3 regions of the Paenibacillus sp. FSL W8-1187 genome follow, and region 3 is predicted to be linked to each of the others. Evidence: riboswitches for the same ligand, from Rfam matches in the RefSeq annotation. Region 3 holds a riboswitch; each other region holds the start of a gene.
The links. A riboswitch is a leader RNA that binds a small molecule or an ion and turns the genes downstream of it on or off. The one in region 3 is predicted to bind thiamine pyrophosphate.
Positions count from the first base shown of each region.

Region 1: linked by a shared signal. The riboswitch ahead of NYE40_RS01935 (ECF transporter S component) and the one ahead of thiC (phosphomethylpyrimidine synthase ThiC) in region 3 are both predicted to bind thiamine pyrophosphate.
Region 2: linked by a shared signal. The riboswitch ahead of NYE40_RS13895 (ABC transporter substrate-binding protein) and the one ahead of thiC (phosphomethylpyrimidine synthase ThiC) in region 3 are both predicted to bind thiamine pyrophosphate.

Region 1 is NZ_CP150181.1:411,748-415,016, reverse strand. It holds gene NYE40_RS01940 (aldo/keto reductase) at 237-1,169, opposite strand; TPP riboswitch at 1,321-1,430, shown strand; gene NYE40_RS01935 (ECF transporter S component) at 1,690-2,307, shown strand; gene NYE40_RS01930 (ABC transporter ATP-binding protein) at 2,312-3,269, shown strand, end outside.
Region 2 is NZ_CP150181.1:3,188,976-3,192,244, forward strand. It holds gene NYE40_RS13885 (ABC transporter permease) at 1-142, opposite strand, end outside; gene NYE40_RS13890 (MTH1187 family thiamine-binding protein) at 132-434, opposite strand; gene NYE40_RS13895 (ABC transporter substrate-binding protein) at 466-1,494, opposite strand; TPP riboswitch at 1,671-1,778, opposite strand; gene NYE40_RS13900 (hypothetical protein) at 1,915-3,269, opposite strand, start outside.
Region 3 is NZ_CP150181.1:1,941,027-1,944,295, forward strand. It holds gene NYE40_RS08310 (leucine-rich repeat protein) at 1-813, shown strand, start outside; TPP riboswitch at 950-1,053, shown strand; gene thiC (phosphomethylpyrimidine synthase ThiC) at 1,423-3,183, shown strand.

The sequences.
Region 1 (3,269 bases), 1.5 Mb from region 3:
CCTCGAAAACGAAAGGAGCCTTCATCCACGGTGTGGATGAAGGCTCCTTGTCGACGCGCTGACGATTCTAAAGGGGGCTGAACCTGCCCTTCGCGAGCCGCCGGCCCTGGGCATCGGCGGCCCTGGCAGGCTTGACGCTCGCCTGCGCCTCGCCGGCGCTTAGGCGCGGGCCGCGCCGCCTACGCTCGCTCCGCGCCTACGCCCGCCCCTGCGTCCGCACGCTGCCGTCCCCCGCCTTACGCCCGCGCCGGAGCCGGGACATCCTGCGGATGCGGCTCCGTCACCAGCGCGACGGCATCGGCGTTGCTCTGCACCTGCTGCGGATTTTTGCAGCCGGGGATGACCGACGTCACCGCCGGATGGCGCAGGCACCAGGCGAGCGCCCATGCCGCCATGTCGACGCCCTCCGGCACTTCTTCCGCAGCGATGCGCTCCACTTCCTCGAGGCGGCGGCGCACCTGCTCCGCATCCTGGCGGTGGCGCACGTCGGTCGCGCCGAACTCCGTGCCCGGCTTGTACTTGCCGCTCAGGAAGCCGCTCGCTAGCGGCACCCGCGCCAGCACGCCGAGATCCTGCGCCTCGCAGGCCGGGAAGACGCGCTCCTCCGGCTTGCGGTCGAGCCGATTGTAGACGACCTGGATCGCCTGCGAGCCGACCCGCGTCGAGGCCTCGGTCTGGTGGAGGTTGTCGTTGCTGCCGATGGAGGTGCCCAGATGGCGGATCTTGCCTGCCTGCACCTGCTTGTCCAGCGCCGTCCACAGGTCGTCGTTGTCGAACGCCGCGTCCGGACCCGAGTGGAACTGGTACAGGTCCACGTAGTCGGTGCGCAGCGCTTTGAGCGAGGCGTCGAGCTGCCGCACGACATCCTCCGCGTCGTACACGTCGGTCCGCTTGAACCGCTCGTGGAAATGATGGCCGAACTTCGTGGCGACGATCCAGTCCTCGCGCCTGCGGCGGCTGAGGTACCCTCCGATGAGCTGCTCCGACAGATGGTCTCCGTAGCATTCCGCCGTGTCGATGAGGTTGATGCCGAGCTCCGCGCCCTTGTCGAGAATCGCGTCCGCCTCGTCCTGCGAGAAGTCCATGCCCCACTCCCCGCCGAATTGCCAGGTGCCGATGCCGACGACCGACACGTTCAGCTCCGTTTTGCCCAAGCGACGATATTTCATTGGCCAATCCCTCCTTTTCTTCCAGCTTACCCGCCTTTGAAAACGGATGCAACCGCCGACGCCCTCAACTCCGTCCGCAATGCCCGTCCTGCCGCCCGCCGGCACTCCCTATTGCCGAACCGGATTTTCCAAGGTATAGTAAGAGCACTTTCATAGCATGCATGGGGGCTCGATGAAGTCGGGCTGAGACTGCGGCCGCATGCCGCTGACCATTGATCTGATCTGGGTAATGCCAGCGTAGAGAGAATGCATCGCGCCAACTTGGGAAAGGCCCTGTCCGCTTAGGGACTTCCGTCCGCCGCTCCGTCCGGGCGGGCGGAGCCTTTCCTGTCCGGCCTGCCGCGTGCAGGCCGGCCGAGTCCTGCGTTCCGCCGCCATAGGGGGACGCGAGGCGCGCCTGTCCGATTCCATCTGCCCGCCGGCTGTCCGGCGGGCTTTTTTTCGCATCCGCCGACAGCAGCCGCTCCGGGATCATGCCGCTGTGAGAGACCGATTCCCCATCCGAAAGGAAGCTGATCCCATGTCCACCGCACCAGCCTCCGGCCGCGCGACGCGCGCCGGCAATCGCCTCACCCTCGCCGACATCCTCGTCACGATCGTCGTCTCGGTCGTCTTCGGCCTCGTCTACAAGATCTGGGGGCCGATGTACGACGTCCTCAAGCCGCTCGGCCTGCACGCCGAGCAGCTCAGCTACGGCATGTGGTTCATGGCCGGCACGTTCGCGTTCCTGCTCATCCGCAAGCCCGGCGTCGCCATCCTCGCGGAAGTCGCCGCCGCCGCGATCGAGGCGTTCCTCGGCGGATCGTGGGGCATCTCGACGCTCTGGTACGGCCTGTTCCAGGGCCTCGGCGCCGAGCTGTTCTTCGCGCTGTTCCTGTACCGCAAGGCCGGTCCGATCGTCGCCGTGCTCGCCTCCGTCGGCGCCGCCGTCGCCTCGATCTTCATCGACCGCTACTACGGCTACATCGACCAGCTCGCGTTCTGGAACTACGCGCTGTTCGTCTCCATGCGGCTGCTCGGCAGCGTCGTCATCGCCGGGCTGTTCGCCTGGGCGCTCGCCCGCGCGCTGGAGCGCACCGGCGTGACGAGCCTGCTGCGTCCGGCTTCGGCCAAGGACTACGACGCGCTGGATGGCTGAGCGGATGAGCGGCCTCAACCGGGGCGCGGCAGCGCCGGGTAACGAGGCGGAGTCGGGGAACGCGGAGGAGTCGGGAAAAGCGGCCAGTCAGGACGCGGAGCGCGCGGCTGCCGGCTCGCTGCGGACGGAAGCCGCCGGAGCGCCTGCCCGGAGCGGCGCTGCGGCCGTGCCGGTCGCGGCCGAGGCGATCGGCCTGCGGCTCAAGTACCCCGGCGAAGAAGCGCCGCTGCTGTTCCGCGACCTCGACGTGACGATCCGGCGCGGAGAGAAGGTGCTGCTGCTCGGACCGAGCGGCTGCGGCAAGTCGACGCTGCTGCAGGTGCTCGGCGGCCTCGTGCCGTCAGCGATCCCGATTCCGCTGAAGGCGGAGCGGCTCGTCGTGCCGGAGCGGCCCGGCTACGTGTTCCAGGATCCCGAAGCGCAGTTCTGCATGCCTTATGCGGACGAAGAGATCGCTTTTGCGCTGGAGAACCAAGCCGTCCCCCGCGAACAGATGCCGGAGCGGATCGCGGCCTGCCTCGAGCAGGCCGGGCTAGAGCTGCCCGACCCGCACACGGCCGTCTCGGAGCTGTCCCAAGGCATGAAGCAGCGGCTCGCCGTCGCCTCGATGCTGGCCGTCGATCCTGACGCGCTGCTGCTCGACGAGCCGACCGCGCTGCTCGACCCGGAAGGCACAGCTCAGGTATGGGACGCGCTGCGCCGCATCTGGGACGGCCGGACCGTGCTCATCGTCGAGCACAAGATCGACCTCATCGCCGGGGATATGGACCGCATCCTGCTGTTCTCGCCGGACGGACGGCTGGAGGCGGACGGCCCGCCGGAGGAGATCTTTCGCGACTGCCGCGCGCAGCTGCGTCGCTACGGCGTCTGGTACCCGGGCTTCTGGGACGATGAGGCAGCGGCAAAGGCAGGCCGCTTCGGCTCCACGGACGGCGGAGCGCATGCGGGAGCGGCGGCTCCGC
Region 2 (3,269 bases), 1.2 Mb from region 3:
CTCCGGCCCGCTCCGACGCGGCGCCATCGGCTGCCGCTCCGGCCCGCTCCGACGCTGCGCCATCGGCTGCCGCGTCGCGCCGGACGGCTTCGCGTCCGTCCGCCTCGTTCCGATCCGGCCCGCGATGGCCGCTACCGGCCATCCGGATATTTTTCGAGCAGGCGGTCCATCGAGGCTCCGCTGCCCGGATTGTAGTAGATTTTCACCTGGGAGATGACGGACGGGCAGCCGAGCTCGGCCAGCGCCTCGCTCATGCGGGCGACGACCGCGAGCAGCTGCTGCAGGTCGCCCTCCATCGTCGTCTCCAGCGGAGCGACGCGATAAGGCACGCCGGCCTCCTTGATGATGTCGATCGCCCGGTCGACGTACGGCAGGACGCTTTCTCCTCCCGGCGTCGTCGGCAAAATCTGGATGCTTACCAGCGCGTTGGCCATGTCGATGCTCTCCTCTCGTTCGAAACAGGGATCAATTTCCGTCTGCGGGCAGGAACTCGTTCGTGAACGCCTTCGCCAGGTCCGGCTTGGCGTCCATCAGGCCGTGCTCGACCATCCAGTCGGCGTACCCGTTCCACACCTCGGCCTTCTGCTCGCCCCAGCGGGCGGCGTCATCCTGGTATTTCGGGCTCAGCCACTTCTGGCTGGCGCGCACGAGCTCCGGGTTCAGATCGGGCACGGCCGCGATCAACGTTTCCGCCGCGCCTTCCGGATCGCGGATCGCGTCCTCGTAGCCGGCTGCCGCGCCGGCGACGAACGCGCGCACGAGCTCCGGCCGCTCGGCGATCAGCTTTTCGCTCGTCTGCAGCAGCGGCGTATAGTAGTCGAGCTTGTCGCTATAGTCGGTCAGATAGACCATGTTCAGCTGCTCGCCGCGCAGCTCCGCCTCGACGCCCGTCCATCCGTAGAAGATCCAGGCGAAGTCGATGTCGCGCTTGACGGCGGTGAAGAAGTCGGCGTTGCCCATGTTGACGATCTTGACCTGGCCGACATCCGCCTGCTGCTCCTGCATGAGCGAGGCGAGCACCTCCTGCTCGACCGGCGCTCCCCAGCCGCCGTACGTCTTGCCCTCGAAGTCCTTGGGCTCCTTGATGCCCTTGTCCGCCGGCGAGGCGAAGCCCGACGTATTGTGCTGGATGACCGCCGCGACCGAGACGAGCGGCAGCTCTTGCGTGCGCGCGAGCGTCAGGTTTTCCTGATAGCCGATGCCGAACTCCGCCTCGCCCTTGGCGACGAGCGTATCGGCGGCCGTCCCTTCGGGCGGCTGCACGATCTCGACGTCGAGCCCTTGCTCCTTGAAGTACCCCTTGTCGCGCGCCACATAAAGGCCGGTATGGTTCGTATTCGGCGTCCAGTCGAGCACGACCTTCACCTTTTGCAGCGGCGCGTCCGTCGCCGCCGCTCCGCCGTTCTCCTGCTCGGCGCTGCCGCCGCAGGCGGCCAGCGCGAGCGCCAGCGCCGCCGTCAGCATGCCGCTTGTCCATCTTGTCTTGCTCCCCATGTCTCTCCCCTGCTTTCTTCTCTCTCATGCCCGCATCGCCTTCGTCGCCGTCCGCCGTCCGATCCGCGCAGCCGATCCCGCCCGAACAAAAAAAGACGTCTCCCCAAGGAAGACGTCGTGATGGATCGCAGATCGAGACTTGCCGTACGGAAGCTCCCGAAAGGGCTGCTCCGCGGCGAGTCGGCTGCATACGGTTCCTACGCTGGCATTATCCAGATCAGGTGTACGGGTCGGGATGCTTCTCCCCTCTCAGCCGGCGTGCGCCAGCTCCCCAGCTATGCGGTTGTCAATAGTGCCATTATAGCAGAGCTCGGGCCGATTGCAACCGGATTGAAAAAGGACGCGGCCGGATTGCGGCAAGTCCGCAAGCCTGCAAGCCCGCAGGCCCGTTAGCGCCCTCCCGGCCGGACGCCGCTTTTGTCAGAGCCACTCCAGCTCGACGCGGACGCCCGCAGGGCGGCCTTCGTGGCGCAGCAGCAGCGTGGACGAGGCGGCATGGAACTCCGCCTCTACCGCATGGCCGCCGGATGCGTCAGCGCCCGGCCCGGCCAGCGGGGTATCCGCCGCGCAGGCGCGGATGCGGCTCGGCATGGAACAAGCGCGCAGCCTCGTGCTCACCGTCATCTCGGACGGCGACTCCGACACGTAGCGGAACCGTCCGCCTTCCCGAGCCGCGTCCCGGACGCGGGAGGAGCTGACAAGCACGGAGGCGCGCCGCGCCGCCTCCGCCGCTCCCGGGCCGGCGTGCGCAGAGCCTGCCTGTGCCGCTCCCGCTCCCGGGCCGCCGTGCGCGGACCCCGCCTCCGCCTCTCCCGCTCCCGGGCCGCCGTGCGCGGACCCCGCCTCCTCCGCTCCCGCTCCCGGGCCGCCGTGCGCGGAGCCCGCCTGCGCCGGCTCCTCCTCGCCCCAGCCGCCGGCCGCTTCGCCCAGATCGTACAGCAGGGCGTCCTCGCCCGGCGCGAGCTCGATCCGATTCCGCACCGTCAGCTCCGCGTCGAACAGATCGACAAACGCTCCCTCGAGCACGGCCGAGCCGCCTGCCGCTTCGCTCTCGTCCAGCGCATGCGCGATCACATAAGGACCGCGCCGGATGCGCAGCAAGCCGCTCTCGCGGTAGTCGTCCGCCTCGCCGCGCAGCTCCAGCGCGCGCCGGATCGCGCCGAGCACGCGCTCCGCGCCTGCCGCGGAGCGCGACAGCTCGGCCGGATGGCAGCGCAGATGCAGCAGCGCGCCCTCCCCGACGGCATGCTCGCCCGGCTCCGGTTCCCGGCCTAGCCCCATCGCCTCGAACAGATGCTGCTCGGGACGCTCGTAGACGCGGCTTCCCGCCCCGCGATTCCACCATTCGCGCACGCCGTGGAACGGATCCGAGCCGTCGCCGGCATAGATCAGCACGCCGCCCTCCCGCGCCCATTGGGCGAGCGCCTGATGGATGCCGGGATGCTCCGGCTTCATGAACTCGTAGCTGAGCAGCAGGACGCGGTAGCCCTCGAGATAGCCGGGGAACGTCAGGATGTTGTCGAGCTGGACCGGGCGCAGCGGGATGCCCTTCTTGACCGGCGGCAGCGCCAGTCCGTAAAAGGCCGAGAAGTCCAGCAGCTCCAGCTGCCGCGTCGTCAGTCCGTCCGCCGCCTTCGTGCCGTCGTAGTTGAACTCGCCTCCGTCCTCTCCCTCCCCGAGCACGTCGCCCCGCTGGTACATGGACGAGTTGGCCAGGCAGAGGCCGATGCCGGACGGTCCGGCCCCGGCGCCGGACGGATCGGGAGCCTCCTCGT
Region 3 (3,269 bases):
TTTGAGGCCGACTGGACAACTGCAGCCGGTCGCAAGCCCGTGGACATCCCGAACCATCTATTCATCACCCGAACATTCACTGTACCCGGCAGCTTCGAGCTTGACGAGGCAGGAGTGCTGTATGAAGAAGACGGTGCCGTCTCTCCCGTAGCTTCCATCTTGAGCAAGCAAGCGGACGGCACGACGAAGGTGACCGTCAGCCGCCCTGGCTTCTCGGTGTACGCCTTGGCGACTCGAACCGTGAACTTTACTGATCTTGACGACTCCGCCGCCGCTCGCGTGATCGAGGCTTTGGCCGGCAAGTGGATCATCAACGGTACATCAGCGACGACTTATTCGCCCGATGCCAGCCTGAGCCGCGCCGAATTCACCGCCCTGCTCGTCCGGGCACTCGGTCTGAAGTCAACAGCGCTCGCCTCTTTCACCGATGTAAAAAAAGGCGACTGGTTTGCTGCCGACGTGGCGGCGGCCAGCGAAGCGGGGTTGATCCAAGGCATCGGCAAGGGAAAATTCGCGCCACATGACAAAGTCTCCCGTCAGGATCTGGCTGTTATCCTGGAGCGGGCATTGAAGCTTGCCGGCATCGAGTTGACGACCGATCAAACGGTCGCTTACACAGACCTGGCACATGCGGCCGCTTATGCCAGAGAAAGCATCCAGAAGCTTACGAACGCGGGCGTCTTGAACGGTTACTTGCTTTCGGGCAAGACCTATTATCAGCCCAACGCCCCGGCTGACCGTGAATTCGCCGCCGTAGCCCTGTACCAATGGCTCCTTAAGGCCAAGCTGATGAACGGATTCGATTTGAGCTAGTTTGAACTACCAATAGATTAGAAACTTAAGTTTAAAACCACATGCGAGAACACTCCTTGTGGTTTTTTTTTATTATTTGTAGAATGAAAAGTTCGAACTTGACGACACCTGAAAGACAGCGTATATTCAAAACCAAGATATCCACTAGGGGCGCCCGCAAGGGCTGAGATAAAGCGAAGCTTTGGTCCCTTTGAACCTGATCTGGGTCATGCCAGCGTAGGAAAGTGGTCGAATCGCGCAACGTTTGTATCGGTCTGCGTCCATTCGCCGCTTCCTGTCCGGGAGGCGGCTTTTTTGCGCCTCGCCAAGCGGATGGGAAGGAGGCGACGACGTTCGGATAAGAAGGGGAAAGGCAAAAGAGACAAGGGCGGCACGGTCGGAAGGCTTCGCCGGCTGCCTTGCGTCGAAGGCGGGGGAATCACTCCCATCCGGACTGCCCTTGAACCCTTCTCCCGAAGCCCGCCCCAACCTGGCGGCGGGCGCAGACCTGGCCAAGCCCCTCCGTGCCGGCTCGAGGGCGAGCCGTCACGGAACGATGCGCGAGCACGGCTTTCTTTGCTCTCTAGCCTCCTAGCGGATATTCCACAACCGCGAGGAGGTTTTTTTCATATGCCCATCCTGACGAAGCCGCTGCCGGGGAGCCGCAAGGCCTACATCGACGGAAAGACGCCGGGCGTGCGCGTGCCGGTGCGCGAGATCGCGCTGACGGACAGTGACATGCGCGGACAGCAGGTGCCCAACGAGCCGGTGCGCGTGTACGACTCCAGCGGTCCGTATACGGACGAAAGCTATGTCGCGGACATCCGGCGCGGCTTGCCCGCCTTGCGAGAGCGCTGGATCGCGGAGCGAGCCGACACGGAAGCCTACGACGGCCGCGAGGTGCGTCCGGAGGACAATGGCTTTACGGATGCGGAGAAGGCGGCGGCAAAAGGCGCGGAGCGGTTCCCGCCGACCGGCCGCAAGCCGCTGCGGGCGAAGCCCGGCCGCAACGTGACGCAGCTGCATTACGCGCGGCGCGGCATCGTGACGCCGGAGATGGAGTTCATCGCCCTCCGCGAGGGCATGGAGCCGGAGTTCGTGCGCAGCGAGGTGGCCGCCGGCCGCGCGATCATCCCCGCCAACATCAACCACCCGGAGATCGAGCCGATGATCATCGGGCGGCATTTTCATGTGAAGATCAACGCCAACATCGGCAACTCCGCCGTCGCCTCCTCGATCGAGGAGGAGGTCGAGAAGATGACGTGGGCGACGCGCTGGGGCGCGGACACGATCATGGACCTGTCCACCGGCAAGAACATCCATACGACCCGCGAATGGATCGTGCGCAACTCGCCCGTCCCGGTCGGCACGGTGCCGATCTATCAGGCGCTGGAGAAGGTGAACGGCAAGGCCGAGGACCTCAGCTGGGAGGTGTTCCGCGACACGCTGATCGAGCAGGCCGAGCAGGGCGTCGACTACTTCACGATCCATGCGGGCGTGCTGCTGCGCTATGTGCCGCTGACGGCGAAGCGCGTGACGGGCATCGTCAGCCGCGGCGGCTCGATCCTGGCGGCGTGGTGCCTCGCTCATCATCGGGAGAACTTCCTGTACACGCATTTCGAGGAGATCTGCGAGATCATGAAGGCGTACGATGTCAGCTTCTCGCTCGGCGACGGCCTTCGTCCCGGCTCGATTGCCGACGCCAACGACGAGGCGCAGTTCGCGGAGCTGGACACGCTCGGCGAGCTGACGAAGATCGCCTGGAAGCATGACGTGCAGGTGATGATCGAAGGCCCCGGCCATGTGCCGATGCACCTCATCAAGGAGAATATGGACCGCCAGCTCGCGGTGTGCGACGAGGCGCCTTTTTACACGCTCGGTCCGCTGACGACGGACATCGCGCCGGGCTACGACCATATCACGAGCGCGATCGGGGCGGCGATGATCGGCTGGTTCGGGACGGCGATGCTGTGCTACGTGACGCCGAAGGAGCATCTGGGCCTGCCGAACAAGGAGGATGTGAAGGAGGGCGTCATCACCTACAAGATCGCTGCCCATGCGGCCGATCTGGCCAAGGGCCATCCACGCGCGAGGCTGCGCGACGACGCGCTGTCCAAGGCGCGCTTCGAGTTCCGCTGGCGCGACCAGTTCCATCTGTCGCTCGATCCCGAGCGGGCGATGAGCTATCACGACGAGACGCTGCCCGCCGAGGGCGCGAAGACGGCGCATTTCTGCTCGATGTGCGGACCGAAGTTCTGCAGCATGCGCATCACGCAGGACATCCGCGACTATGCGGAGCGCGAGGGGCTGGAGACAGCGGAGGCGATCGAGGCGGGCATGAAGGAGCAGGCGGACGCCTTCAAGGCGGGCGGCGGCAAGCTCTATGCTTAAGGAGAGCCCGACGGAGAGAGGGGCCATCGTCGGCGGGACCGGTCAGACGGAGGAAGGAGCGGCCTTAGGCGAGGTCGGTCGGACGG